2 regions of the Arthrobacter sp. NPDC093128 genome follow, and region 2 is predicted to be linked to the other one. Evidence: predicted binding sites of a transcription regulator. Region 2 holds the regulator's gene; the other holds the start of a gene.

Region 1 (14,716 bases), on a different contig from region 2:
GGTCAGCACACCCATGAAACGCTCCACGGAACCGAACAGGGCGCGGTGGATCATCACCGGGCGCTGACGGGTGCCGTCGGCGGCCTGGAATTCGAGTTCGAAGCGCTCAGGCAGGTTGAAGTCCAGCTGGATGGTGGACATCTGCCAGGTGCGGCCGAGTGCGTCCTTTGCCTGGACCGAGATCTTGGGACCGTAGAACGCGGCTCCGCCCGGATCCGGAATGAGCTCCAGGCCGGAGGCTTCGGCCACTTCGGCGAGGGTCCGGGTGGCTTCCTCCCAAGTGGCGTCGTCGCCCACGAACTTGTCTTCGTTCTTGGTCGAGAGCTCCAGGTAGAAGTCATCCAGGCCGTAGTCCTTGAGCAGGCCCAGCACGAAGTTCAGCGTGGTGGTGAGCTCGTCCTTCATCTGCTCGCGGGTGCAGTAGATGTGGGCGTCGTCCTGTGTCATGCCTCGCACGCGGGTCAGGCCGTGCACCACGCCGGACTTTTCGTACCGGTACACCGAACCGAATTCGAACAGCCGCAGGGGCAGTTCGCGGTAGGAGCGTCCCCGCGAGCGGAAGATCAGGTTGTGCATGGGGCAGTTCATCGGCTTCAGGTAGTAGTCCTGGCCGGGCTTGCGCACGGTGCCGTCCTCGTTCAGTTCCGCGTCGATGTGCATCGCCGGGAACATGCCCTCCTTGTACCAGTCCAGGTGGCCCGAGACTTCGTAGAGGTGCCCCTTGGTGATGTGCGGGGTGTAGACGAACTCGTAGCCGGCGTCCACGTGGCGCTGGCGGGAGTAGTCCTCCATGGCCTTGCGGATGATGCCGCCCTTGGGGTGGAACACCGGCAGGCCGGAACCCAGCTCGTCCGGGAAGGAGAACAGGTCCAGCTCGGCGCCCAGCTTGCGGTGGTCGCGGCGCTCGGCCTCGGCGATGCGCTCCTGGTAGGCCTTGAGGGCGTCCTTGGTGGGCCAGGCAGTGCCGTAGATGCGCTGCAGCTGCTGGTTGTTCTGGTTGCCCAGCCAGTAGGCGGCCGAGGACCGGGTCAGGGCGAAGGCATTGGAGATGAGCTTGGTGTTGGGCAGGTGCGGGCCGCGGCACAGGTCGCACCAGACGGTGTCGCCGCTCTTGCGGTCCACATTGTCGTAGATGGTGATGTCTCCGGCACCGACCTCGACGTTGACCCCTTCGCCGGCGTCGGCGGCGTCGTTCTTCCTGCCCAGCAGTTCGAGCTTGTAGGGCTCGTCCTTCATCGCTTCGCGCGCCTCGTCCTCGGACACCACGCGGCGGACGAACTTCTGGTTCTGGTTGATGATCTTGAGCATCATCTTTTCCAGGGCCTTCAGGTCTTCCGGGGTGAACGGCTCAGCGACGTCGAAGTCGAAATAGAAGCCGTCAGTGATGTAGGGGCCGATGCCCAGCTTGGCGTCCGGGCGCAGCTGCTGCACGGCCTGGGCCATGACGTGCGCAGTCGAGTGCCGGAGGACATTGAGGCCGTCCGGGGAATCGATGGTGACACCTTCGATGTCCGCTCCGTCGGGGAGCGGCTGGTCCAGGTCTTTCAGTTCGCCATTCACACGGGCAACAACGACGTCGCGGCGCTCAAAGAAGAGTTCCGCGCCGGTGGTCCCGGTAGTCACCTTGGTCTCTTCGCCGTCGACGATGAGGGTGATCTTCTGGGCATCTGACACGGGTGTCTCCTATTCAAAGTTAAGGCTTCGTAGCTTGTGGCGTACGGGGACCACAGCCAGCCTCGTCCATGCTATCGGTTGGGAGATAGGGCGACCAAAGCGGCCCGTGAGGCTCACTGTCCCGGGGTGCAGGTCAGCTGCCCAGTCCGGTGATGGCCAGGTTGCGGCTGATTCCATCCAGCGGCCCCTGTAACTGCAGGTCCTGTTCCCTCTGGTCAGTGGATTGTTTTTCCGGGAACGGCAGCGTCTCGGTGCGGCTGAGGTCCCAGGCCATGGTGGCACTGATGCTAATTCCGCGGGGTCCGGTCCGGCGGGTGTTGCCCCGGATAAGGAGCAGCCGGGTGCCGAACAGCAACGGGCCGGCCAGCTCCTGGGCTTCGTGGAAAAACACTGAGTCCACGCAGCCGGTGCCGTCATCGATACTGATGAACACCACGCGGCGGCCTCCCCGCATAGGCGGGGTCTGGGTGGCGATCCGGACACCGGCGACCAGCACCTCAGTGCCGTTCCGGAGCCCCAGGAGCTTATCCGCCGTGGTGACGCCCAGCCGGTCCAGCAGGGGCCGGTGGCTGGACATCAGGTGTTCACTGACATCCACCGCCATCAGGTCAAGTTCAGCCCTGACGTTCTCCACCATGGTGGGTGCGGGAAGTTCAGCTTTCAGGTTCCTGAGTTCAACATCACCCAGGGGCAGGGAAAGCTGGCCGTCCATGACCTCAACGCCTTTCTTGGAAGGGCGGTTCTGGAGGGACTGCAGGTGTTGGACGAGGTCAGCCCTGTTGGCTGCTCCCCCGGACTCCCGATGCAGTGAGTCGAATGCTCCCAGCTGGGCAAGACGTTTGATGCTTGGCTTACTCAGCCGGGAGCGGGCACGGAGATCGGCCAGCGAGTCATAGGGCTGCCCTGCCACGATCCTTTTGAGTTCAGTACCGGAAAGTCCGTAGATGCCGTTCAAGCTCAGCCGGATGCCGAGCTTCCCGCGGTCCGGACCGGATTCCACCCGTTCCACGCGGTATTCCGCCTGGCTCCTGTTGATGTCGAGGGGCAGGATGGGGATCCCCAGCCGCCGGGCTTCGGCCACAAGGAGCCTCTTGGGGTACATGCCCGGATCGTGTTCCCACAACCCGGCCAGGAAAGCCTCCGGGTGGTGGGCCTTCAGCCAGGCCGACTGATAGGTAGGCACGGCGAAGGCTGCCCCGTGTGCCTTGCAGAAGCCAAAGCTGCCAAAGGCCTTCAGGGTTCCCCAGACCTTGTCCACCACCTCGGGGGTGTAGCCCCCTGCCCGGGCTTCCTTGCGGAAGAATTCCTCCACCTTGGGTTCAAGGAGCTCGTTCCCCAGGGCTCGGCGGAATTCATCAGCCCGGGCCAGCCCGCACTTTGTCATGACATCGAAGGTCTTCAGGATCTGCTCGTGGAAGACCGTCACTCCGTGGGTTTCCTGAAGCACGGGCTTGAGGTCCGGATGCGGATAGACCTCAGGCGCAAAACCGTGGCGGTGCTCCAGGAAGGGGCGAACCATGTCCGATTTCATGGGTCCGGGCCGGAACAGGGAAATGTCGATGATGAGGTCGTTGAACTCCCTCGGCGCCATTTTGCCGATCAGTTCCCGCTGCCCGGGGGATTCGATCTGGAAACAGCCCAGGGTGTGGGTGCTGCGGATCAGTTCATAGGTTGGTTCGTCGTCCAGGGGCACGGCGTTGAGGTCGATGTGCCCGTCAGCGGCGATGTAGTCCGGCCCCGCACCCTCAGGCCCCACCGGATGGGCGCCTGCAGCCACCACCTCGGCCTTGGAGGGGTGCAGCCGGATGACCTCCCTGACGGCGAAGGCCATGGCGCTCTGCATCCGGACGCCGAGGACGTCCAGCTTGAGCATGCCCATCGGATCCATGTCGTGTTTGTCGAACTGGCTCATGGGCAGGCCCAGTCCGCTGGGCTGGACGGGTGTCCGGTCCAGCAGGGTGGCGTCGCCAAGGATCACGCCACAGGGATGCATGGAGATGTGCCTTGGCAGGCGGTCGAGCCTCTCGGTCAGGTCCACGAGCAGGTCCAGCTGCTGGTTTTCGGCGAAATCGCGCTGCTCCACACGGCCCGCGAATTCCTTCAGCTCCGGCTTCTCCACCAGGGCTTCACGGAAATTCCTGGCCGAGAAGCGCCACAGCTGCTTTGCGATTTCGCCGATGTCGCCGTCGTCCATGCCCAGCGCCAGCCCGGCGTCCCGCACGGCACCGCGAGCGCGGTACCCGTTCTGCATACTCATGAGGGTGACCCGTTCCGCCCCGAAGCGGTCAAAGATCCTGCGGTAGACGTTGTGCCGCTCGGCACTTTCGACGTCGATGTCGATGTCCGGAAGGGTGGCTCTGTCACGGGAGAGGAACCGCTCGAAGATGAGATCGTGCTGCAGGGGGTTCACCTGGCTGATGTCGATCAGGTAGTTGACCAGGCTGGAGGCGCCGGATCCCCTGGCGGCAGCCCTGACCCCCATATCCAGGATCATTCGGGATACCTCTGCGACCGTCAGGAAGTATGAGGCAAAGCCAAGGTTGGCGATGATCGTCAGTTCGTGGTCCAGCCGTGCCCGCATTTGCACTTCATCCCGACCCGATATCCCTGGGAACCGCCGGCCGATTCCCGCCTCGCAGCGTTGGGTCAGCTCAACCAGCGGGTCGCCGTCGATGCCGATCACAGCTGCCTCCGGAACAACGGGCTGTTTCCATCCCATGTCCGTGACCGGATCCATCCGGCAGCGGTCCGCGAGCGCCTCGGTTTGGCCGAGCAGCCTGGTCAGGTCGGTGGCCCCGTAGCCCGCCGAATGAATGATCTCCTTGCCGAGCTGGAGCATTTGGGCCGCCGATTTCAGCCAGCCCTGGCCGTTCGGCTGCAGCAGCGGCTCCGCGGTCAGCTCGGGCAGCGACTTCAGGGTGCGGGCTGAATCCAGGACATCCGCCGTCGCCGCCCCGTCCTCCGCGCAGTACCGCACGGCGTTGGTCAGCACAGCGGGTACGCCGTGCTCGGCAGCGAGCTTGAGCATGCGCACGGCGTGGGCGGTGCTCAGCGGCTCACCGGGGGCGCTGAGGTGTGACACCACTTCCGCGGCCATTGTGCCCTTGGGCATACTGTCCAGCCACTGCTTGAAAAGGGTGCGGGGACGGAGGTACCGGCGGCCGCCCATTGCCCTCCCGACGTCGGAATCCGGCCCGATCAGGACGGTCAGTACCGGCTCCAGTGTTTCCGGATGCAGGGTCCTGGAAGCGAGTTCGGCGCGGGTCACCGCAACGGGTACTGCTCCCCCGGCCTTGCCGGAGGTGCGGGCATGGGCATCCGAAATCAGCCGGCAGAGGGCGCGGTAGCCTGCACCCTTGTTGTTTCCGTGGGCGAGCACGACGACGCGGCCCGCGAGCTGGGTGCGGAGGTCGCCGTCGTCGTCGAAGACCGCAAGGTCAACCCCGACGACGGGATCCAGTCCCGCCGCCATGCAGGCTTTGAGGTGTTTGACGGTGCCGTACAGTCCGTCCCTGTCGGTGCAGGCCAACGCCGTGGCGCCGTCTGCGGCGGCCGACTGCGCCAGCTCATCGGGCCAGGAGACGCCGTAGTGCGCGCTGAAAGCGGTGGACACGTGGAGATGGGTGAAGCTCATGCTGATTGCGGCCGGAGGGCATCGTGGATCCGCAGCAGCCTCCAGCGTCCGCTGCTGATACTCCGTGTCAGGTCAAGGGTGAGGCTGCTTTCCGGGCCAGGGGCGGCCTTGGCATCGGAAAGCCGGACCTGGACGCGCCAGATCTCGTGATCCACCAGACCCGGGCCGGTACCAAGGGGCGCCCGGGTTTCCTCTGCCCACCACTGGCGCCGTTCATACCAGCGCACTGGTTCGGCGCAGACCGTGTATTGCCTTCCGGCCCAGGTGAGTTCCAGGGGCTGGCCGGCAGGCGTGCAGACGACATCGACACCCTCGCTGAACATGCCCATGGGCGCCTCCCGGAAACACCCTGCCCGCCCCGCAACAGGTGACCGTTTCGGGTGGCAGGAAGAGTCTTGAAATAAGTTGTTCGAATATATCTTCGAATAAATCAAGTCTACGCCGGGGCGGTGACAAAACCTAGATCAGGGGTGGACGGACGGCAGCGCAAGGGGAAGGATGGAGCCATGAGCTCCCATAACGCACTCCTGAAGCATGTATCCATCGCCGCCAAGGACTCCACCTTGGTGGCGACTTTTGCTATAGACGGGAATATCCCCGGGGCGGGCGCCTACGTGGTGGGCCTTGTGGCGGCTACGCCGGATCATTCCCATCAGCGACGAATGGGAATCGAGTTCATGAACGGCGAAGCCGTGTCCTTCTATTGCTTCAGCCATGACGGCACCGAGGAGAATTTTGACCTCAGCGGCGTGGAACATTCAGGCAGCACCATTACCGGGAACTTTCCCATGAGTACCGTCCTGGGGCTGGAGAAGGGTCACCTCATGACCGCTTTCAGCGAAGCCGACGGCAGGGACTTCCAAGCCAACGTGCCCGTGGAGGAATCCCTCTAGATTCGCCCGGACGTCAGCCCGGGATAGCGCCCGCGCACAACGCCGCTAGCTGCTGGCGTTGTGCACTTTCATCTCAAGTTCAGTGAAGGCCGTGATCATGGCACGGTAGGTCTTCTCCACGATGTCCGGATCGATGTCCTTCTTCTGCGCGGCGGCACGGACATGCTCGATGACCTTCTCCACCCGGCCGGGGGCGCGGACCTCTGCGTCATCGCCCTTGAGGGTGCCGGAAATCCGGATCAGGCGTTCACGGCGCGCAATCAGGGTGACGATCTGCTCATCAACTTCATCGACGGCCACGCGGACAGCGGCGAGCTGCTCCCTGTCGGCCTGGGCGTCTTTGTCGTGTCCGTGATTTGTGGGCATGTGCATGACAGTATCTAAGAATGCAGCCTCGAGTCGACTTCATTTCACTTGGCGTCCGTAGTGTTGACGCCGCACGCAGGTTCTACGTCAACGGCCTGGGTTGGCCGGTGCACCGGGAAGTCCCCGGCGACGTGGTGTTCATCCAGGCAAACCACGGCCTCATTCTTTCCCTCTGGAATGCAGGCCAGATGCAGGCCGAGGCCTCCGTGGACAGCCCCACCGGGATCCCCTGCATCACCCTGAGCCACAACGTTGGCAGCGCGGCGGACGTTGACCGGGTCATGGCAGAAGCCGAGGCCGCGGGGGCAACGGTCGTGGGCCGGCCGAAAACCCAGCCGTGGGGCGGCTACACCGGGTACTTTGCGGATCCGGACGGCTTCCGCTGGGAAATCGCCTTCAATCCCACGTGGTCGGTTGACGCCGGCGGCACAGTCACGGTCTGAGGCCCGCCCAAATAGAGGCGCGCCCAAGAAGTCACCCGGCTAGAACAGGCCTCCCACCGGCTGGATGAGTTCCGGTGAATCATTCCTGACGTTCCCGACGGCGGTGCCAACGGCATCGATCGTCCAGCCTTCGGCTACGTCGTGCGCCCCTGCCCTCACCAGATCCACCAGACCGGCGGCGTCATCCGCCTGGGGGTCCAGCCAGGCCTGCATGGTGGTGCGGTCCATGGGCAGCGGCACCCTGTCGTGCAGGGCAGTAAGCTCGGCGAGCATCCCGCCGGCATAGCCCTCGGGCGGCGAGTCGGTGGTCATGATGGAAGTGGACAACATCCAGCGGTGCGGGTCGCCCTCGGGCTTGGACGGATCCTTCCACCACTCATACAGCCCGGCGAACACCAGCGTCAGGCCGTCCTTCGGGTGCACGTAATAGGGCTGCTTGCTGCGCCCCTCGCCCTTCCATTCGTAATAGCCGTCCGCCGGCACTGCGCAGCGTCTTGACCTCGTTGCCTTGCGGAAGGCCGGTTTCTCCAGGACGCTCTCGCTCCGCGCATTGATCATTTTCGAGCCGATGGAAGGATCCTTGGCCCAGGAGGGCACGAGTCCCCAGCGGGCCACGTGCAGCTGCCGGACCGGGCTGCCGTCCACCAGCCGCTCAAGCAGGATGGGCACATCAGCGGTAGGTGCCACATTCCACGACGGCGGAACCACAAGCTCCTCTTCCAGTTCAGCGTCAAACTCTGCCAGCAGGTCCCCGACCGCCCTGGCCATCACGTAGCGTCCACACATGGCACCAGCATGCCACCGCCCGCAGTCGGTGTCACCCGGCGTCACCGGCCGTCATCGTGGGGCATGGTGGGGGCTGCCGCCGCGGGAATACCGGCCAACGGGTTACGGTTGAGGGTAAGGACATCTGCTTTGATAACGACGAGCAGCAACGAGCTTGAGGAGAACTCCGTGGATTTCACTCCCGAATCCGGCACCATCACCATGTTTTCGACCACCTGGTGCGGTTACTGCAACCGGCTGAAGAAGCAGCTGGACGCTCAGGGCATCGGTTACACCGAGATCAACATCGAAGAAGTTGAAGGTACCGCCGATCTCGTGGAGCAGCTCAACGGAGGCAACCGCACCGTTCCCACCGTCCTTTTCCCGGACGGCACCGCCGCCACCAACCCGTCGGCGGCCGAAGTAAAGAGCCGGCTCGCGGCCTAGGCCCCGTCCGGCGTAAAGTTGTTCAAAAAGCAAGGCCGGGCACCTGGGTGCCCGGCCTTTTGCCTGTCCGTCAACGCACATGCAGTCAGCTGCGCAGGCTGGCGAAGTCCGCATACTCCAGCCGCGCGTACCCGGCGTACGTGTCAATAACCGCCGCCTCGACTGCCGCAACGTCGAGTCCCGGGACGAGGTCGTCGGCGGCGCCGGCAGTGGCCGGATCCCACTCCAGTCCAAGGGCGGAATAGCTGGCTTCCAGGACACGGCGGATCGGCCCGGAGTTTTCCACCACGATGACCGAGCTGAACAGCCACCCGCCGGACACAACGCGCTGGGCTGTGCCGATCAGTTTGACCCTGTGCTGCGGATCAGCCGGGTCCTGGCCGTGGACGCTGAACTCCCCCGGGCAGTACTCGCCCGGGATTTCACCAACGGCGGCGTGGACTCCTGCACTGCGGAGGGCATCCGCCAGCATCTCCCCGAAGAAGGCGAAACGCCCTTTGGCGCCGGCGATGGCGTCGGCATGCGGTTCCACGTGATCGACGATCAGTGTTCCCTCGTGGTAGGCCGCCGCCCGGCCGCCGGCCTTCCGGACCAAGGGCTCAAAACCGAGCTCCCGGCAGGCCCTGGCCGCCGCCTCAAAGCCGGGGAGGTGCGCGTCCCGCTGGCCGAAGGCCACTGTGGGCGCCGGACGGTACAACCGCAGGGTCGGGCCGGTCCTGCCGGTCTTGGCCATCCCCAGCAGTTCAATGCCGAATTCCAGGTCCCGGGCCGCCCCCAGCGACTCTTCCTGCCGGACGATGGTCAGCGTGGCTGGTGCGCCGGCCGCGTGCTGCATCTTGCTAAGCTCCCTTATGGTCATTCTGCAATTCCTGGTCGTCGCCGCCGCGTTCGCCGTCATCGATGCCATCTGGCTCAAGACGATGAACCCGTTTTACCGCGGACAGATTGGTGAACTGCTGGCCGACCGGCCCAATCTAGGGTACGCGGTGGTGTTCTACGTGATCTACATTGCCGGCATTGTGTTTTTCGCCCTGCGTCCCGCGCTCGACGGCGGCAACTGGCTCAGCGCGGTGGGCTACGGCGCCGCGCTGGGCGCGTTCGCCTACGCCACGTACGACCTCACCAATGCCACGACGCTGAAGACCTGGCCGCTGCAGCTCATTGTCGTGGACATCCTCTGGGGCGCAGCATTGACGGCCCTGGCCACGCTGGCCGGCTGGCTCGTCTTCCACGGGAACTGAGCGCCGCAGAACCACATTCCGTGGAGCTAGGTCCTGCGGATGGTCAGGATCTGTTCGGCCCGGCCAAAGGGTCCGCTGAGGTCGTGGAGCACCGTGGACGTCAGCCCGATGCCGTCTGCGCCGAAGGAGACCGCGTTGTCCAGGCCGAGCCAGTCGCCGACGGGTTTCCGGTACATATGGATCTGCAGGTCCAGGTTGGGGAAGGCGAAGCTGTCCCTTCCCGGGGGGACGCGGGCCGCTATTCCGTTCGCGGTATCCACCAGCCCCATCAGCCGTGCCACGTCCCCGCTGTCCGCGGTATTTGTGAGCGGGTGTCCGGTGCGAAGCCACACCTTCCCGGAGCCCGGACGGTGCCCGTCCGCAACGCGCATTTCCAGGGATCGGATGTAGCCTCCCGGCCAGACGCTGGCACCATCGTACGGTGAGCACTCGTGCGGCCCGGGAATTCGGGCGTCTTCGATTGCTGCGACGTCCGCCGTGTCGGACGTAATCATCCGCCAGGCCGTGGCGCGGATCGCCACGCGGCCGTCCGCAACGAGTTCGGCCTGCAGCAGTTCGATGGTGCGTCCGGGCCGGAGCGTGGTGGTGACCACCTCGAATTCGCCGCCCGGGATCAGTCCCAGGATCTCGTAGCTCAGGCGCGCCATCCGGACATCGTCCCGAGGGTTGTGCCGCTCCAGGCAATCCGCCATGAGCCCTGATGCCGGCGCCATGTGCTGTTCGTGCTCGTTCCAGGCACCCTGGGCGTGAATGGTCGAACGGAAACGCCCGCCGCCCAGTGACTCGTAGTAGAAGTCGCCCTCGGCAAGTTCCGGAAGTGCTGCAGTCAACGTCGACCCTTTCGCATGGCTGGTGATGATCCCAGAACACACTATCGCTTGCAGCTAACCCCCGGATGCAGCCCCAATCGCACTGCCGCGGGTCTCACAGCTTCCTCTTATCCTGACCTCATGGCCGGTATAAGTCCGGAGCCTAGAAATAATGCATGACTCCTCTCAAGAACCAACACCGCAAAGGCGGCCGCGTGCGCCGCGCCGTCGTCGCCGGGGCCGTTGCCCTCACCCTGTCAGCCGGCGGGGCCACTGCGTGGGCGCTGGACCGCTTTGTGGTACAGCACGTGGAAATCTCGGACGTCTCCGCCTACCAGGCAAGCCAGACCGGGACCACGGCGGGCACCGCCACTGAGTCCACCAGCGAATCAGGCAGCACCGCCGCCGTCACCACGGACACTTCCTACGCCTCGGACAGCACCGACATCAATATCTCCACGGTGACCACCGGCAGCGGCGACAGCACCGTCACGTACTACGTTGCCGACGTCGTGCTGGATGACGCCACTACAGTGCAGTCCGCGTTTGCCAACAACAGCTTCGGCGGGAACATCACCGAGACCACCTCCGCGATCGCCGAAGACAACAACGCGGTGTTCGCCATCAACGGCGACTATTACGGCTTCCGCGACACCGGCATCGTGATCCGCAACGGCGTGGTGTTCCGCGACGAGGGCGCCCGGCAGGGCCTGGCCTTCTACCGCGACGGCACCGTCAAGGTCTACGACGAAACCGCCACCACTGCAGAGCAGCTGCTGGCGGACGGCGTCTGGAACACCCTCTCCTTCGGCCCGTCCCTGCTGAACGACGGCGAGATCGCCGACGGCATCGAGGACGTGGAGGTGGACACCAACTTCGGCAACCACTCCATCCAGGGCGAGCAGCCCCGCACCGCCGTCGGCATCGTTGACGAGAACCACCTGGTGTTCGTGGTGGTGGACGGCCGCAGCCCCGGCTACAGCTCTGGCGTGACCATGACCGGGCTGGCGCAGATCATGAAGGACCTCGGCGCCACCACGGCGTACAACATTGACGGCGGCGGATCCTCCACCATGTATTTCAACGGGGAGCTGGTCAACAACCCGCTGGGCGACAACAAGGAACGCGACACCTCCGACATCCTCTACATTGCGCAGTAGGGGCCGGCAATGATCATCCTGATCCCGGCCTATGAGCCGGACCAGCATCTTCCCGCCCTGATCCGCTCCATCCGGGAGACCGAACCGTGGGCCACCGTGGTGGTGGTCGATGACGGCAGCGGCCCCGCCTACCGCGAGGTGTTCGACGGCGTCAGAGCGCTTGGGTGCCACGTCATCGGCTACTCCCGCAACCGGGGAAAGGGCTTTGCCCTCAAGACCGGTTTCGGCTTCATTGCGGACCACCTGCCCGGCCGGAACGTGGTCTGCGCCGACAGCGACGGCCAGCACACCATCGTGGACATCCTTCGCGTGGCGGCCGCGGTATCGAGTGACCCGGTACAGGACGGCCCAACGGCCATGGTGCTGGGCACCCGAAGCTTCACCGGGAACGTCCCCGCCCGCAGCAGGTTCGGCAACAACGCCACCAGGCTGCTGTTCACCCTGGCCACCGGCGAGCGCATTGCCGACACGCAGACCGGCCTCCGCGGCTACCCCGCCGCCATGCTCCCCTGGCTCCGGTCCGTCCCCGGCGAGCGCTACGAGTACGAGTTGAATCTCCTGCTCGAGGCCGGGCAGACAGGCTACGCGATCAGGAGCGTGGACATCGCCACGGTGTACCTGGATCACAATGCCGGGTCGCATTTCCGGCCGCTGGCGGACTCCGCCCGGATCTATGCGCCACTGCTGAAATTCCTGGCGTCCTCGTTCACGGCGTTCCTGGTGGACACCGTGATGTTCCTGATCCTCAACGCGGCCACCGACTCGCTGCTGCTTGCAGTGGTCGGCGCCCGGGCCGTGAGTTCCGCCGTCAACTTCGCCGTCAACCGCAGGGTGGTGTTCCGGCACGGCCGGGAGAAGCCTGCAGCGCAAACCGGCGTCCGCTATTTCAGCCTTGTACTGGTGCTGCTTGCCGCCAACTTCGCGCTCATCGCAGCCCTTGACGCGGTGTCCCTGCCCCCGCTGGCCGCCAAGATCCTCGCTGAAGTCGCCCTGCTGGCCATCAGCTACGCGGTCCAGCAGCGGTTTCTCTTCGCCAAGGGCGCCGTCAAACCCGCGGAGGAAACCCGCAAGGAACGCTCAGCCGACACTCATATTCCGGCCTAGGTTCCATCACAGCACCTGCACAGTTTGGCCGTGGATTGTAACGACCAATCCACCAATCAGATTCCGGAGAATTCCATGACACCGCTCATCCTTATCGCCGCCGACCTGGCCGCCATCAGCATCCTGACCTTCGCCCTCTATCTGCGCCGGCACCGGCGCCGCGACCTGGTGGTGTCCTACCTCGGCATGAATGTCGGTGTCATGGCCGTTGCCGCCGCACTCTCCGGATCGGCCGCCGGCGTCGGCCTGGGACTCGGCCTCTTCGGAGTGTTGTCCATCATCCGGCTCCGCTCCACCGAACTTGCCCAGCACGAGGTTGCGTACTACTTCTCGGCCCTGGCCCTTGGCCTGATCGCCGGCCTTGGCATCGACCCTGTGTGGCTGCCGCTGGCGCTGATGACCATGATCCTGCTGGTGATGTTCGTGGGCGACCACTCACGGGTCCTGCCGGCCTACCGCCACCAGACAGTGATCCTGGACCGTGCCATCGCCGTGGATGAGGAACTCTACGCCCGGCTCGAAGAGGTGGTCCACGGCAAGGTCCACTCGGCCACCGTGCAGGAGCTGGACCTCGTCAACGACAAGACGGTCGTCGATGTGCGCTACGCCTACGTTCCGGCAGCGTTCCCCGCAGGCCCTGCCGCCCTGCAAATCCCATCGGCCGGGACCCCCGTAATGGAACCGGCAGTCCTCGCCCCCTTCCCGACGGCGGCTGCCCGCCACGCGGCGGGCCCCGCGGCGGACCGGCCCTCGGTGGAGTTCCCCGCGGACCCCGCGGCGGCTGTGCCTTCCGGCCGCGCGGCCAACCCCGTCCATGCCTCGGCAGGTGCGGCATGAGCGCCCCGGCGCAAGCCGGCATCCTGGGCACCCTGCGCCTGCTGCCGCCGGTCGGGCTGGACGAACTAAACGCCGAAGCCGCACTGCAGACCCGGGTGGACCGCAAGTACGTGGTCCCCGAGACGCTGGCACAGCAGCTCCTGGCCACGTTCGACGCCGAGGTCCGGGTGCTGGAGATGGACGGCTCCCGCTGCTTCGCCTACGACTCGGTATACTTCGACACCGCGCAGCTGGACAGCTACCTACTGGCAGCCCACGGCCGCCGTCGCCGCTACAAGGTCCGCACCAGGACCTATGTGGACAGCGCCATCAGCTTCCTGGAAGTCAAGACGAAAGGCGCCCGCGAGGCCACGGTCAAGGAACGCATCCCCTACGACCTCAGCGACCGCGCCCGGCTGACGGCCGAAGGCCTGGACTACGTCCACGAAACCCTCGCCGCCGCAGTGGGCGACGTGCCCTCCGGACCTTTGGGGCCCGTGCTCGAAACCCGCTACTTCCGCACCACCCTGTACCTGCCCGAATCCGGCAGCCGGGCCACCATCGACACGGACGTGACCTGGCAGCGCCCCGGCCAGCAGGCCTGGGTACTGGACGGCGCCGTGATCCTCGAGACCAAGTCCGGATCGACGGCCGGCCCGCTGGACCGGCACCTCTGGGCACACGGCGTGCGGCCCTCCCGGATCTCCAAGTTCGCCACCGGCATGGCGGCGCTCTGCCCTGACCTGCCGGCCAACCGCTGGAACCGGACGTTGCGCCGGAACCTGGCTCTCCGCCCCGCCGCCTGACCCTGCTGCTCCCCCGAATACTTCACAGAAGGAACACACCATGAGACGCTTCCGCACCGCCCTGTCCGTCACCGCCCTCGCCCTCGCCGCGGGACTGGCAGGCTGCTCCGCCGCCGGCACGGCGTCCACCGGCACCTCCATCACCGGCACCACAACCTCGGGCACGGCAGCGTCGTCCGGAACCGCCGAGGCCGTCTCCCTCGACACCCTCGCGGCGGACACCCACTACGACGCCGACGACCTCACCTGGGACGCGGCGTCCGAAGTAGCCGTGACCCTGGCGGACGGCGCCAGCACTGTGGCCTCCGGCACGTCGTCGGACGCTGTGAAGGTCGACGGTGACACCGCCACCATCAGCACGGCCGGCACGTACCGCCTGAGCGGATCGCTGTCGGACGGGCAGGTAGTGGTCGCCGCAGGCGAGGAAGACGTGGTGCGCATCATCCTCGACGGCGCCGATATAAACAGCTCCACCGGCTCCCCGTTTGTGGTGCAGAGCGCCAACGAAGCCATCGTGTTCCTTGAGGACGGCACGTCCAACACCCTGAGCGACGCTGC
Region 2 (14,716 bases):
AGGTCAGGCCATTGGCGCGCGATGCAGCGTTGATGCGCTGGATCCACAGGCGGCGGAAGTCGCCCTTCTTCTTTTTGCGGTCACCGTAGCTGTACACAAACGAGTGCAGCAGCTGCTCTTTCGCCTTGCGGTACAGGCGTGAACGCTGTCCACGGTAGCCCTTTGCGCGTTCAAGGATAACCCGGCGCTTCTTGTGGGCGTTTACCGCCCTCTTCACACGTGCCACGTGCGTACTCCTTCAGAATTCTGATCCCAAGCGACTACTGCCGGAACAACCGGCTGGCCTGAGAAGCCTTTTTGGTAGTTGACTGCTGCCAGGTGGCTAACAGTCAGAGAACTTGGAACTTAGATGCCGAGCATCTTCCGGATGACCTTGGCGTCGCCCTTGAAGACGATCTTGTCGCCGGCGAGGCGACGGGTCAGCCTGGAGGACTTGTGCTCGAGGTAGTGGCGGCGGTTGGCCTGCTGGCGGCGCAGCTTGCCGCTGCCGGTCAGCTTGAAGCGCTTCTTAGCACCACTGTGGGTCTTCATCTTCGGCATGGGAACCGATCTCCTTACGTATCCGCAGACATGTCTGCAGTCTTTCGTGCAGCCACCCCTGCGGGCGGCGTGCTGGTTGCTTGCTGCGCGAAGGCACTTCGCGCAGCTTTGAACTAGTTGGTCTTCTTGCTGCCCGGCTTGGGAGCGGCCAGCCGTGCTGCAGGCTTGGGCGCTGCGGGCCGTGCTACCGGCTTGGGCGGCGGCGCGGGAACTCCGGCAGGCTTCGGCGCCACAGGGGCAGCCGCAGCAGGCCGCGGCGCTTCAGGCGCCGTGGCCACAACCGGCTTGCTGACTGCTGGACGCGGTGCTTCTGCAGCCTTGGGGGCTTCGCGTTTCGGCGCTGCCTGCTTCGCTACCTTGGGAGCTTCCTGCTTGGGAGCTTCCTGCTTGGGCGCTTCCTCGGCCGGAGCTTCCTGCTTCGGAGCCTCCTTGGCCGGGGCTTCGGCTTCCGGTGCCGCTTCAACAGGCGCCTCAGGTGCTTCAGACTGTGCCGGAGCTTCGATTTCCGGCTCCGTGGTGATGGCGAAACCTTCCGGAAGAAGGTCAGCCAGCGACTGCGTCAGCGGTGCCTGGTCGTCGCCGGAGACATCAATGCGGCCGCCGCCCGTAGCTTTCGCTTCGTTCTGGGCCTTTGCTTCAGCGCGCTGCGTCGCACGGCGTGCTTCGGCCTTGGCCTCAGCCTTGTTCTTCAGCGGTCCTACAACCATGACCATGTTACGGCCGTCGATGCGGGGGCTGGACTCCACAACTCCCACTTCGGCGACGTCGTCGGCGAAGCGCTGGAGCAGGCGGATGCCCATTTCCGGACGCTGCTGCTCGCGGCCACGGAACTGGATCATGGCCTTGACCTTGTCCCCGGCGCCGAGGAAGCGGAGGGCGTGGCCGCGCTTCGTCTCGTAGTCGTGGGTGTCGATCTTCAGCCGGAAGCGGATTTCCTTCAGAACCGTGTTGGTCTGGTTCTTCCGGGCCTCGCGTGCCTTGACGGCGGCTTCGTACTTGTACTTGCCGAAGTCCATCAGCTTGCACACCGGAGGCTTGGCCTGCGGTGCAACTTCAACGAGATCAAGGTCGGACTCGGCAGCCAAACGCAGGGCGTCCTCAATACGGACAATTCCTACTTGTTCGCCTGCAGGGCCGACCAGCCGCACCTCGGGGACGCGGATACGCTCATTGATTCTTGGCTCGCTAATGTTAGAACTCCTGTGGTTGAGGTGAGTATTCCACCGACAAAATAGAGAAGGCCCCCAATTGCCGGAGCAATCGAAGGCCTCGAAGATCGGATGTACAACGCCTCCGGGGAGGCTGTACGCGTTCCACCCGGCTGACGCCGCCGTGGAATGCCCGACCAGGTACCCGGCAACCTTGCTCCCGCGGGAATTGCTTCCTGGGAAAACGGCTGACGCGGGTGGGAGAGAACTCCGCTTGCAAACTGAAAATCAATTCTACAGAAGAACCACGAAAGCTGCACATTCGCAGCCACGAGTTTCACATAGCAAAATAACGACATTCAGTCGGTCTGTGACAAGCTTACCAGTATGAGCACTTCAGACAGTAATTCACACGTTTTCGAGCCCTCCACCGGCCAGGGAGGCGGCCAGGAACAGGTGTCGCAGCAGATCCGCGATATCTCCGAAGTTCCCGCCATCGAGGTCATCACCACCGCCGCTGTGCACCTCATGAGCGCCTCGGCCGTCAAGCTCGGGCTCGCCGCCGAGGAGAACGCCGAAGAGCTTAAAGACCTGGATGAGGCCCGCAAGCTGATCACGGCTCTGGCCGGACTCGTTACCGCTGCCGCCCCGGAGATCGGTTCCCAGCACGCCGGTCCGTTGCGCGACGGACTCCGTTCCCTGCAGCTTGCGTTCCGGGAGGAGTCGATCATTCCGGACGCCCCGGGCAAGGGGCCGGGCGAAAAGTACACCGGGCCGGTCAACTAGGCGATCCACAGAACGCGACGGCGGGCGGACCAACGAAGGTCCGCCCGCCGTCGTTGTTTCAGGCCGTTTCCGGTCAGCCGTCAGGCGGCCATCCGGCGGCGGCGCAGATGCTGCAGCACCAGGCCCAGGAGGCAGAGGACGACGCCGGCGGTACCCACCGAGACAAACCCGGCGGAGGGCCCGATGCCGTCGATGAACACGCCTGCCAGCGGAGCACCCAATGCAACTCCCGCAGTGAGCGCGGACCCGTACCAGCCCATGGCCTCGCCGCGGCGGCTCTCCTCCACGAGGTCGGCCACCTTTTCCGAGGCGGAGGACAGGACTGGTGCGCACAGCAGCCCCGGAAGCAGCGAAAGAAGGCACAGCGTCAGGGTGTCCTGGGCGAAGCCCATCGGGATGGTCAGGGCAGCCATTCCGAGCAGCAGGAGAATCGGCGAAACGGGCCGGTGCATGGCGCCATAGAGCACCCCTCCAACGACGGAGGCCGCACACCAGAAGATAAACACCAGGCCGATCTCCGCCTGATGCCCGCCGGTCTCCAACGCAGCGACAATGCCCACGTCCGTGCCGCTGAGCACCATCCCGGCCCCGGCCGCCACGGCAAAGACCGCGGCCACCGCTGCGGTGAACCAGGCAAAGTTGTGGGCCACCTTGTCCCGCAGCCCCGAACGCCGGAGCCCGCCGGCCGCCATCGGCGCGAGTTCCGCCGCAGCTTCCTGCAGATGCGCCGGAGCCGCTGCGACCACGGCCACTTCGGCGCCTTCCTGCTGGTCCGCTTCGTAGTCAGCATCCGCCGCCGCACTGCGGGTGGGAGGGTTGAACCACATCAGGAAGAGTCCGGCCACTGAGGTGGACACGCCAACCACCGTCAGCCCGATGACCGAGTGGCCGGTGGTGGCCACAATCGCGCCGGCGGCGGGGCCGATCATAAAGACCAGTTCGGTGGTGATTGCGTCCAAGGCGAATGCCGTCCGCCGCTGATCGCCGCCAACCAGGACGCCAAGGGACTGGCGCACCACGCTGAAGATGGGCAGCGTGAGGAGTCCCCCGACGAACACCAATGCCAGCAGCCATTCGTACGGCACGTGCGGCACCACGGACCAGATGACGGCTTCGGAGATCACCGAAGGAATCAGAGCCCTTCGAAGGCCCACTGTGTCAACCCGGCGTCCGCGCCACGGCGCGCCCACGGCGATGCCGATGGTCATGACGGCTGCCGCTGCGCCGGCGGCGGCATATCCCTCACCCAGGGTGAGGACGATGTGCAATGTCAGCAGCACGCCCGCCGCGGAGTGCGGTATGCGGGCTATCATTCCCACGATCAACAGCCGCCGCACAGGCTTGATCGCCAGGAGCTCTTTGTAGAGAGCGAAATTCACGGGTTACGTCCTTCATCCTGCCTGCGGCAAGTCCGGGAGGTGTCCCCCTTACCGCCAGCTACTCTGCTGCGCGCTGCAACTTTACCTCGATCGAGTCAACGCGCTCGGCGAACACCGCATTCCGGGACCAGTCGGAGTTCAGTCCCGCCACTATTGACTGGACACCGGCAGCGTCGAGTCCGTCTTCCAGGTAAAGCACCACCCTGAGCTCAGGCCCCGGGCCGCCGCCGGGGACGACGGCCCCGCCGGCTGTGGCCGAGGCAACGCCGCCGCCCGGTTCGAGTTCGACACGCCTTACCGGCGGATAGCCCGCCGTTGCCTCGCCCATGGCAAGAGCCAGCTCGGGATCCGCATAGGACGGCAGCCATTCGCGTTGCTGGGCGAGGGCCCAGACGGCCGGCCGGCGGACAACGAACGTGTACTCCGAGCCGGGGTCCAGGACCAGGAGTTCCGCACCTTCGGCCACGGCGGACAGCGCCGCTCTCGCGGCATAGACTGCCACCGGCCGGGCTTCCGGGTGCCACGATTCCAATGCCGCCGCCGACGTGAACACCGGCATCGCCGTCCGGCCGTCCGGTGCCTTGAGCGTCACGAGCGCCATATCCGCCTGTTTGTCACCGTGCAGGGTCTCACCGTGCGGGCTGTCACCGTGCGGCCCTGCCGCGGCTTCGCCTTCCTCGGCAAGCTGGGCAACGATGGGAACGAAGACCCGGGCCGCGGCCAACGATGCGACCACGGCGGCTTCGTCGCCTGCCGCCGAGCGAAGAGCCGCAACCGCGGCGAGGTACCCGGCGTCGGCCGTACCATCGTCGTCCTGGAAGTTGTGGATCTTAGCGTCGTCACCGGCGAGGCTGCGGCCCGCCCAGGGCTGTCCGGCGGAGTCCGTGGCGCCGCCGGAACCTGCAAGCGCAGCGGCGATGTGGCCCGGAAGCTCGCGGGATGCCCGCGGCGCAGCCTTCGACGGTGCGCCGGCAAGGTCCCCGGTCGGAGATTCCTGGCCGGCCGGGCTGCCGCCGGCAGGCAATGAGGGTCGCTGGTCCATGGTGGCTGCCTGCCTAGCGGCGGCCTGCTACGTCCAGCGCTTCCGGCAGCGTAAATGCCCCGGCGTACAGCGCCTTGCCCACGATGGCGCCTTCGACGCCCAGCGGGACGAGGGATCGCAGGACCTTGAGGTCGTCAAGGCTGGAGATGCCGCCGGAGGCCACGACCGGTTTGCCGGTCTTCTCCACCATCTGGCGGAGCAGTTCAACGTTGGGCCCCTGAAGGGTGCCGTCCTTGGTGACGTCGGTGACCACGTAGCGTGCGCACCCGGCTTCTTCGAGCCGGGCCAGCACGTCCCACAGGTCGCCGCCTTCCTTGGTCCAGCCGCGGCCCGCCAGGGTGGTTCCACGCACGTCGAGGCCGACGGCGATCCTGTCGCCAAAGCGGTCGATGGCGCGCGCCGTCCACTCCGGGTTCTCCAGGGCGGCAGTACCCAGGTTCACCCGGGCAACACCCAGGTCCAGGGCCTTCTCCAGTGACTCGTCATCGCGCAGGCCACCGGAGAGCTCCACCTTGATGTCCAGCCGGCCCACGACTTCGCGGAGCAGGTCGGCGTTCGAGCCGCGGCCAAAGGCTGCGTCCAGGTCCACCAGATGCACCCACTCGGCGCCCTGTTCCTGCCAGTTCAGCGCAGCTTCCAGCGGGGTGCCGTAGCTCGTTTCGCTGCCGGCCTCGCCCTGGACCAGGCGGACCGCCTGGCCGTTCACGACGTCGACGGCGGGGAGCAGTTCGAGTACGGGCAGCGGCGTTTCGGTGGTCATCTTCGGGTCCTCAGGTTGTAGTGAAAGCTGCGTTTGTGGAGCAGTGCGGGCCGGGCTAGTTCGGCTGCAGGGTGAGCAGGGAGGCGGCCAGCAGCGCCATTCCGGCCAGAACGTAGAAAACGATCTGGGTCCAGAGCGGCTTGCGCTGCTGCCGGAAGGACAGAGCTCCGCCGACCAGGAGGCCGGCGAGGGCCATCAGGACAATCGACCACATCTAGGCGGCCGGTCCGGTGGCGGCAGCGGCTGTTGGCGTGGCTGTCTGCGCGGCGTGGCCAGGGCTGCGGCGCAGGCCGTTGACCCAGTTGCGGAGCAGCCGGGCACCGGCGTCGCCGGATTTTTCGGGGTGGAACTGGGTGGCGCACAACGGCCCGTTTTCCACGGCGGCGACGAACGGGGCGCCGTGCTCGGACCAGGTGACGAGCGGCGCTGCCATGCGGGGCTGGATGACATCGAAGTCCCAGTGCTGCACGCCGTAGGAGTGCACGAAGTAGAAGCGCTCGTTTTCGACGCCGTCGAACAGTTTGGAGCCTTCCGGCACCGTGACCGTGTTCCAGCCCATGTGGGGAACCACTTCGGCAGGCAGCAGTTCCACCTTTCCGGGCCACTCCCCCATGCCTTCAGCTTCGGTGCCGTGCTCCACTCCGGCTTCGAACAGCACCTGGAGGCCCACGCAGATGCCAAGGACCGGGCGGCCGCCGGCGACGCGCCGGCCGATCATCCGGATGGCGTCCACGGCCTTCAGTTCGCGCATGACCGTCTCGAAGGCTCCGACGCCGGGGACCAGCAGTCCGTCAGCATTCAGGACGTCCTCCGGCTTGGCACTGAGGATGACCTCGGCACCTGCACGCTCAAGGGCACGGACCGCTGAGCGGACGTTGCCGGAACCGTAATCCAGCACGGTGACGGTGGGTTTTCCTTCCGGAGACGCAGGCTTCGCGCTCCCCGCAGGATCCAGGATGGCCCCATCCTGGAGGACCGGGCCGGTCACAGCGCACCCTTGGTGGAGGGGATGCCTTCAACCCGGGGATCCGGCTCCACGGCCGCCCGCAGCGCACGGGCGAAGGCCTTGAACTGCGCCTCGACGATGTGGTGCGGGTCCCGGCCGGCGATGACGTTCATGTGCAGGCAGATGCCGGCGTGCAGGGTGATGGCCTCGAAGACGTGGCGGGTCAGGGAACCCGTGAAGTGTCCGCCGATCAGGTGGTATTCCTGCCCCGCGGGCTCGCCGCCGTGCACGAGGTAGGGTCGCCCGGAGACGTCAACCACGGCGTGGGCCAGGGCTTCGTCGAGGGGAACCGTGGCTTCGCCGAAACGGCGGATCCCGGCCTTGTTGCCCAGGGCGGTGCGGAGTACCTCGCCAAACGTGATGGCAACGTCCTCCACCGTGTGGTGGACGTCGATGTGGGTGTCACCGGTCGCCTTGACGGTCATGTCGATGAGCGAGTGCTTGCACAGGGCAGTCAGCATGTGGTCGTAGAACGGAACCGAGGTGCTGATGTCCGAAACGCCCGTGCCGTCAAGGTTGATCTCGACCAGCACGGACGATTCGCTCGTGGCACGCTCCATGCGTGCGGTCCGGGCCTCGGCAGCAATGGATCCGGTGGTGCTCATGTGTTGTGTCCTTTAGATGAAGGAGAAGTGTTGTCTGGGTGCCGGCTTGGGAGAACCGGGAGCCCTGGTGACGTGGGTCTGATTCCAGTTTAGGCCGGGACGCTGGGCTGCCTGGTCAGGATCAGTTCGAGGGCTTCCAGGAACGCTGTGGTTTCCGTCTCAGTTCCCGCGGTGACGCGCAAGTGGCCCGGGATCCCCACATCCCGGATCAGGACCCCGGCGTCCAGCAGACCCTGCCAGACCTCGTGCGGGTTTTCCAGCCCGCCGAAGAAGACGTAGTTGGAATCTGACGCGGCGGGCTTAAGGCCCATTCGCGTCAGCTCCGTGACGATCCGGTCGCGCTGCAGTTTGATGTCCTCGACGTCGGCCATGAGGGCTTCGCGGTGGGTCAGTGCGGCCAGGGCCGTGGCCTGGGTGATGGCGGACAGGTGGTACGGCAGCCGCACCAGACGCAGGGCGTCAGTAACTTCGGGGGCGGCCGCCATGTAGCCCAGCCGCGCTCCGGCGAGGGCAAAGGCCTTGCTCATGGTGCGGGACACGATCAGGCGCTCACGGCCCGGAAGGAGCGCCAGCGCGCTGGGCGTGCCGTCGTGGGCGAACTCGTGGTACGCCTCATCAACGATCACAACCGTCTGGCTGGCCTCGCCGGCGGCATAGACGGCCTCGACCACATCCAGTCCCAGGCCAGTGCCGGTGGGATTGTTGGGCGAGCACAGGAAGACAACATTGGGCTGAAGTTCCCTGACCTGCCGGGCCGCCGATTCGGCGCTGAGGCCGTAGTCGTCCGCCCGCTGGCCGACGATGTATTCCGTGTCCGTTCCGCTCGCCAGGAGCGGGTACATGGAGTACGTGGGAGGGAACCCAAGGGCTGTGCGGCCCGGCCCGCCGAAAGCCTGCAGAATCTGCTGAAGCACTTCGTTGGACCCGTTGGCGGCCCAGATGTTCTCCGCTCCCAGGCCGTGCCCGAGGTACTCGGCGAGGCGCTCACGGAGTTCGGTGAACTCACGGTCCGGATAGCGGTTCAGTCCCGCAGCAGCTGCCGTCACGGCCTCGGAGATGGCCGCGAGGACATCCGCCGGAACACCATGGGTGTTCTCGTTGACGTTGAGCAGGATGGGAACGTCCAGCTGCGGCGCCCCATACGGGGTGAGGCCCCGCAGGTTGGTCCGGAGGGGAAGTCGGTTCAGTCGCTCTAGCTGGTCAGTCACTTCAACAGTTTAAGTGAGGGTGGCCGGGCCACTGAAACTGTGACGCCTGCCGGCCCGCCCGGGCCGCTGTTCTACTTCGACGGGACGAAGATCTGCTGGCCCGGCATGACCTTGCCGCCGTCGAGGTTGTTGAGCTGGACGATGTCAGCCACCACGTCGCGGGGATCACGCTCCGGTGCCACGGTGCCGGCAATTCCCCAGAGGGACTCCCCGGGCTGGACTGTGACAGACACTGTTGGAGTCAGCGACAGCTCGGACACGGAATCCGCGGCCTTGGCCGGGGAGTTGAGGAAGCCGGCCAGTGAAATGAGCACCACCGACAGCAGAATCAGCGGTAGGCCCACCAGGACGATGCGGCCCCGGCGGGTCAGGCGGAGCGGCGGCTGGGCGGACCTGGCCTTCCCTGAAGGACGGTCCTCCCAGTTGAAGCCCTGCATTCCGGAGCCGTGATCTACCCGGCTGGTGGAACGCTGGTCTTTCGAACGCTGCTGACCCGAAACCTGAATAGCGCGTATTGCTGACATGAACTGAGCCCTCCTGGACCTGACTGTGCCGCCCGGCATGTTCCCAAAGATGCCATCCGCCCGTTCCGGCCTTCGAACATGGAACTCTTCGAACATAGAACCGAATGGGGCTTGCGACTAGAACACATATTCGAACTTTGCTGTTTCTGTTCTAGCACTTATTAACGAACATTGTCGAGACTCACTAGAACAAATGTTTGAAAAACGTGTGCGGCTGACCTACGTTTGAGCTACAGAACAACCGCTTCTGCAGTTGATCAGCAGGGTCTGACATTTTCAGGCCGGAAGTTCCCGGCAGCTGCAGCCACGGAGGCCGGGTGGAACGAAAGGCGTTGGCGAACATGGCAGCACAAGCCACCGGCGGCAGGGCTACGCAGCGGAGCCAGCAGTCACCAGCGAAGCCCAAGGGCCTCACGGTGCGGCAGAAGAAGATTCTGGAAACCATCCAGCGGTCCGTCAACGACAACGGCTATCCGCCGTCCATGCGTGAAATCGGCGACACCGTGGGCCTGGCCAGCCTCTCCAGCGTCACCCACCAGCTCTCACAGCTCGAGAAGCTGGGCTACCTCCGGCGCGACCCCAAGCGTCCGCGCGCCATGGAAGTGCTCATGCCGCTGACCCTGGACGAGGGAACCGCCAAGATCTCCGGCGTGGAGAAGCCTGCCCGGCTGCGCACCATTGGCGGCTTGTCCGTTTCCGAACTGGCCACGGCAACGGATACGGCAATGGTCCCCCTGGTGGGCCGGATTGCGGCAGGCGGCCCCATCCTGGCAGACCAGATGGTCGAGGACGTCATGCCCCTGCCGCGGCAGCTCGTCGGCCACGGCGAGCTTTTTATGCTGAAGGTGTCCGGCGACTCCATGATCGACGCGGCCATCTGCGACGGCGACTGGGTGGTGGTCCGCCGCCAGAGTGATGCCGTGAACGGCGACATTGTGGCCGCCCTGCTCGATGATGAAGCCACCGTCAAGACATTCCGCCAGCGCGACGGCCACACCTGGCTGCTCCCGCAGAACACGCAGTACGAGCCCATCCTCGGCGATCACGCCAACATCATGGGCAAGGTCGTTTCGGTTCTCCGCTCGCTGTAGCCGCGCTCCCGCGTCAGCCGGCAGCCCGGCCTACGCGGGGGCCTTCGCCAGCCGGCTCAGGGCCGCCACCGCGATCGCAGGATCAGTGGTCGGCCAGAACGGCGGCAGGGCGGCCCTTAGGAACCCCCCGTAGCGTTCCGTGGACAGCCGGGAGTCAAGGACAGCCACCACGCCTTTATCGCCCGTAGAACGGATCAGGCGGCCTGCCCCCTGGGCAAGCCGGATGGCTGCATGCGTGGCAGACACCGACATAAAACCGTTGCCGCCCGCCTGGGCCACCGCCCTGGAGCGCGCCGTCATAAGGGGGTCATCCGGCCTGGGGAACGGGATCCGGTCGATGACCACCAGCCTGCACGAACCGCCGGGAACATCGACGCCCTGCCAAAGTGACATGGTGCCGAAAAGGCACGTGTCCGGTTCGTCGGCGAACTGGCGCACCAGGGCGGTCATGGTTGAGTCGCCCTGGCAGAGGATGCTGACATCCAGGCGCGGCCGCATGGCCTCGGCTGCGTCCTCCGCCGCCCGGCGCGACGAAAAGAGGCACAATGCCCCGCCGCCCGAGGCCCGGATCAGTTTCTCGAGCTCGTCCAGCGCTTCGGGCGACGTTCCCCGTCCGGGTTTCGGCAGGTGGCTGGCAACATAGAGGATGCCCTGCTTGGGGTAATCGAACGGCGATCCGACGTCCACACCGGTCCAGCTGGGCGCCCCGGGCCCCACCAGCCCGAGCCCTCCCGCGGCCGGCTCGAAGGCCGATCCGATCGCGAGTGTGGCCGACGTGAGGACCACTGTGTGGCCTGCGAAAAGCCCGTCGCGCAGCTTCCCGGCAACACTCAGGGGGGCGATGTTGATCAGGGCCGGTGCGGCGTCGTCCGGCTGCGAGTAGCCCTGCTGCGGGTCAAACGTGCTGGCACGCGAGAACCAGACCACCTCGCGGTTTTCCCGGGCGGCAATCAGGCGTTCGCAAAGCTCGAGGATGACCATCAGGCGTGACCGCGCCAGCTGGCGCCCGCCGTCGGCCGTGTTGGCGCTGTCCCCTTTGGAGTCGGAAAGGGCCGCGCGGCAGGCTTCCCGCAGCTGGTCCACACAGTCGAGCTGTTCGTCGTTGAGGCCGTTGGGCAGAAGGCCGCTCGGAACTCCGGCGATGGCCACCTCCAGGTTCGCGGCTGCGTTGTTGAGCGCATCAACCGTGATGCCGGTGTTTTTGCGCGCGCCCGAAGCGGCGGCGTGGACCATGGCCACGGACAGCTGGCCGGAGACTGCCCCCGTCACCCTGTCCTGCAGCTCGTGGGCCTCGTCAACCACCACGACGTCGTACTCCGGCAGCACGGCGAGCCCTTCGAAGGCACTGACGGCCAGCATGGCGTGATTGGTGACCACCACGTCGGCGTCGGCCGCGTTCTGCCGGGCCAGTTCGCTGAAGCACTCGGCGGCCATGGGGCATTTCTGTGCTCCCAGGCATTCCATCGACGTCACGGACACCTGCCGCCAGGCCCGGTCCGTCACACCGGGCATCAGCTCGTCACGGTCCCCCGAGGCCGTCTTCTCCGCCCACTCGCGGAGCCGGACCACTTCCTTGCCAAGCTGCGACGCAGGGCCGCCCAAGGAAGCGGCAAAGTGCGGAACGCTGGTGTCCTCACCCAACGAGAAAAGCTGTCCCTCGGACGGCTCCTCGGAGGGGAATCCGCCTTCGAGCTTGTGCCGGCAGACGTAGTTGGACCTGCCCTTGACGAGCGCCACCTTGACCGGACGGTCAAGGGCGGGCGTGATGGTTTCCAGCAGCCTGGGAAGGTCCCTGCCCACGATCTGGGTCTGCAGGGCAAGGGTGGCCGTGGAGACGAGCGTGGGTTTGTCGCTGACCAGTGAATGGGCGATCAACGGAATGAGGTACGCCAGGGACTTTCCGGTGCCAGTTCCGGCCTGGACCAGCAGGTGGTCGCCGCTGTCGATAGCGCGCGCCACCTGCCGGGCCATCTCGTGCTGGCCGCTGCGGCTCTGTCCGCCCATACCGGAAACCGCCCGGTCGAGCAGTTCGATGACGAACTGCTCGCCGGCGGAACCGCTTGTTTCTCCGGCCCCGGGATCAGACATTGCTGATGAAGGATTCCAGTTCAGCGGCGAGGCCTTCGCGCACCATGACGAGGGCACGCGTGCCCTCCTCCTCATGGTCCAAGCGAAGGATTTCGGCGTCCGTTTCGTGGAGTTTGCTGAGCAGGTCCCCGCGATTGTAAGGAATCAGCAATTCCATCTTGACGCTCGGCCGGGGGATGGCCTCACTGATCGCCTTTAGCAGTTCAGCGATCCCCTGCCCGGTCCGTGCGGACACCACCACATGGCGCGGTTCGCGCTGCTTCAGCCGTTCCACCACGAACGGATCCGCGGCATCAGCCTTGTTCAGCACGATGATTTCCGGGACCTTGCGCGCGTCCACTTCGCTGAACACGGCGCGGACCGCGGCGATCTGGCCCTCCGGATCGGGGTGCGAGACGTCCACGACGTGCAGGATGAGGTCCGCATCAGCCACTTCCTCCAGGGTGGACCGGAAGGCTTCCACCAGCTGCGTGGGAAGGGACCGGACGAAGCCCACGGTGTCGGCCAGGGTGTAGCCCAGGCCGTCAGCCGTTTCCGCCTTGCGGACGGTTGGATCCAGCGTCGCGAACAGGGCGTTCTCCACCAGGACACCGGCGTCGGTCAGCCGGTTCAGGAGCGACGACTTTCCGGCGTTCGTGTACCCGGCGATGGCAACGGACGGGACGGAATTACGACGGCGGTTGGCCCGCTTGGTCTCCCGCGCCGGCTTCATGGCGGCGATTTCACGCCGCAGCTTCGCCATCCGGGTGCGGATCCGCCGCCGGTCCAGTTCGATCTTTGTTTCACCGGGACCACGGGAGCCCATACCGGCACCCGCGCCGCCCACCTGGCCACCGGCCTGCCGGGACATTGATTCGCCCCAGCCCCGCAGGCGCGGGAGCAGGTACTCGAGCTGCGCCAGCTCCACCTGCGCCTTGCCTTCGCGGCTCTTGGCGTGCTGGGCGAAGATGTCCAGGATCAGGGCCGTGCGGTCGATGACCTTGACCTTCACGATGTCTTCAAGTCCGCGCCGCTGTGAGGGTGCCAGCTCGGCATCCACCACCACGGTGTCGGCACCCGTGGACATCACGATGTCTTTGAGTTCCAGGGCCTTGCCGGAACCCAGGAACGTGCCGGGGTCGGGCTTCGCGCGGCGCTGGACAATGCCGTCAAGCACTTCCGAGCCTGCTGTCTCCGCGAGTGCGGCAAGTTCACGCAGTGAGTTTTCGGCGTCCGCCAGGGTTCCCTCGGACCAGAGACCGGCCAGGACCACCCGTTCAAGGCGCAGCTGCCGGTATTCAACCTCGGTGACGTCCTCGAGCTCGGTGGACAGGCCTGCCGTACGGCGCAGGGCCCGGCGTTCTTCAAGGTCCTGCTGGTCCCCGTCGAAGATGCTGTGTTCGCTGTCCTGGCGGGAAATCGCCTGCGCCGACCCCAAAACTCCCCGCGGATCTTCCGGGTCGGATTTGGCGGAACGGGCCGGGACATCCTTGGACAGAATCCGGTCGATGACAGCCTGGATTTCCTCAGGACTCATGTCCTGTGAGGCTGAATCTGATCCGGTGTTGGGCTGGTTGGTCATGTTCTCCTTTGAAGATTCGACACCTTCAGAATAATGCTGATTACTTGTCTGCGGGGCGGTATTCGCGCTGGGCTGACGACTATTGGTCATTCGGGCTCCTGGGATGCCGGCGGGCTGCGGCGCAGCGGGCGGCGGTATGGGCGGTGGCGAGGCGGCCTGCCTGGCAGGCGCCGTTGCGCAGGATGCGGTGGCGTCGGTGACACCGGAATGGTCAGCGGACGGTCTTCCACACGGAGCGGCGTTCCCCACGGGGAAGTTCACGCGCGCCGTCCGGATGACGGGATTCCGATGGCAGGTCAGATGATCAGCATTGCTGTACTCCAAGTAGTTCGGGCAGCACGTCCGGCCGGAGGATCACGGCAGAACGGTGCACTGAGCGGAAGGTGATTACCTGCGTCGCTGCGGGACGGGCCAGGGCCCGTGCCGGCTACTCAAAGATAAAGAACATGAATTCAAGATTAGCAGACCGGTTTCCCTGTCCCGTTCCCCCGCGTTTCCCATCCGCGCCCGGGACAACTAATCTGGCGAGTTATGGAGTCTGCACACTATTTCAGCGCCCAGCCCGCCGGGCCGTTCACCCGCAAGCCGCTAACCGTGGAGCTTGCCGGTGAAGCCCGCAAGCTGCAGACCTCCAGCGGCATCTTCAGCCCCGACGGGATCGACAAGGGCACCGCTGTGCTGCTGGCTGACGCGCCGGCCCCGTCTCCGCAGGGCAACCTGCTGGACATCGGCTGCGGCTGGGGTCCGATCGCCCTGACCATGGCCCTCAGGGCCCCCCACGCACACGTCTATGCCGTGGACGTGAATGAGCGCTGTGTCGCACTGACCAACGAAAACGCCGGCCTGCTGGGGCTTGGCAACGTCACGGCCAGCCTGCCGGCCAACGTTGATCCCGGCCTCCGGTTCGACACCATCTGGTCCAATCCCCCCATCCGCATAGGCAAGGACGAACTTCACTCCCTGCTGCTGCTGTGGTTG

Evidence for each region. Region 2 encodes LexA, which represses DNA repair genes until DNA is damaged. Its sites were predicted from a motif close to TCGAACANNTGTTCGA; they were not measured.
Region 1: the regulator LexA is predicted to act here: its motif matches at 5,718-5,733, upstream of AB0N24_RS18395 (DUF6504 family protein).

The regions. Positions count from the first base shown of each region.
Region 1 covers NZ_JBFBEY010000015.1:141,586-156,301, reverse strand. The annotation lists gene thrS (threonine--tRNA ligase) at 1-1,674, opposite strand, end outside; gene dnaE (DNA polymerase III subunit alpha) at 1,808-5,308, opposite strand; gene AB0N24_RS18395 (DUF6504 family protein) at 5,305-5,637, opposite strand; gene AB0N24_RS18390 (hypothetical protein) at 5,815-6,201, shown strand; gene AB0N24_RS18385 (chorismate mutase) at 6,247-6,573, opposite strand; gene AB0N24_RS18380 (VOC family protein) at 6,588-7,010, shown strand; gene AB0N24_RS18375 (SOS response-associated peptidase) at 7,050-7,796, opposite strand; gene AB0N24_RS18370 (mycoredoxin) at 7,965-8,222, shown strand; gene AB0N24_RS18365 (lipoate--protein ligase family protein) at 8,308-9,081, opposite strand; gene AB0N24_RS18360 (DUF2177 family protein) at 9,074-9,463, shown strand; gene AB0N24_RS18355 (thioesterase family protein) at 9,490-10,293, opposite strand; gene AB0N24_RS18350 (phosphodiester glycosidase family protein) at 10,449-11,432, shown strand; gene AB0N24_RS18345 (bifunctional glycosyltransferase family 2/GtrA family protein) at 11,442-12,536, shown strand; gene AB0N24_RS18340 (DUF4956 domain-containing protein) at 12,612-13,373, shown strand; gene AB0N24_RS18335 (polyphosphate polymerase domain-containing protein) at 13,370-14,158, shown strand; gene AB0N24_RS18330 (carbohydrate-binding domain-containing protein) at 14,199-14,716, shown strand, end outside.
Region 2 covers NZ_JBFBEY010000021.1:39,544-54,259, reverse strand. The annotation lists gene rplT (50S ribosomal protein L20) at 1-226, opposite strand, end outside; gene rpmI (50S ribosomal protein L35) at 346-540, opposite strand; gene infC (translation initiation factor IF-3) at 654-1,715, opposite strand; gene AB0N24_RS21540 (DUF1844 domain-containing protein) at 2,076-2,474, shown strand; gene AB0N24_RS21535 (MFS transporter) at 2,555-3,853, opposite strand; gene AB0N24_RS21530 (SseB family protein) at 3,912-4,895, opposite strand; gene priA (bifunctional 1-(5-phosphoribosyl)-5-((5-phosphoribosylamino)methylideneamino)imidazole-4-carboxamide isomerase/phosphoribosylanthranilate isomerase PriA) at 4,909-5,655, opposite strand; gene AB0N24_RS21520 (hypothetical protein) at 5,711-5,851, opposite strand; gene hisH (imidazole glycerol phosphate synthase subunit HisH) at 5,870-6,643, opposite strand; gene hisB (imidazoleglycerol-phosphate dehydratase HisB) at 6,640-7,266, opposite strand; gene AB0N24_RS21505 (histidinol-phosphate transaminase) at 7,356-8,474, opposite strand; gene AB0N24_RS21500 (LysM peptidoglycan-binding domain-containing protein) at 8,546-8,911, opposite strand; gene lexA (transcriptional repressor LexA) at 9,340-10,089, shown strand; gene AB0N24_RS21490 (ATP-dependent DNA helicase) at 10,120-12,177, opposite strand; gene hflX (GTPase HflX) at 12,170-13,738, opposite strand; gene AB0N24_RS21480 (methyltransferase) at 14,270-14,716, shown strand, end outside.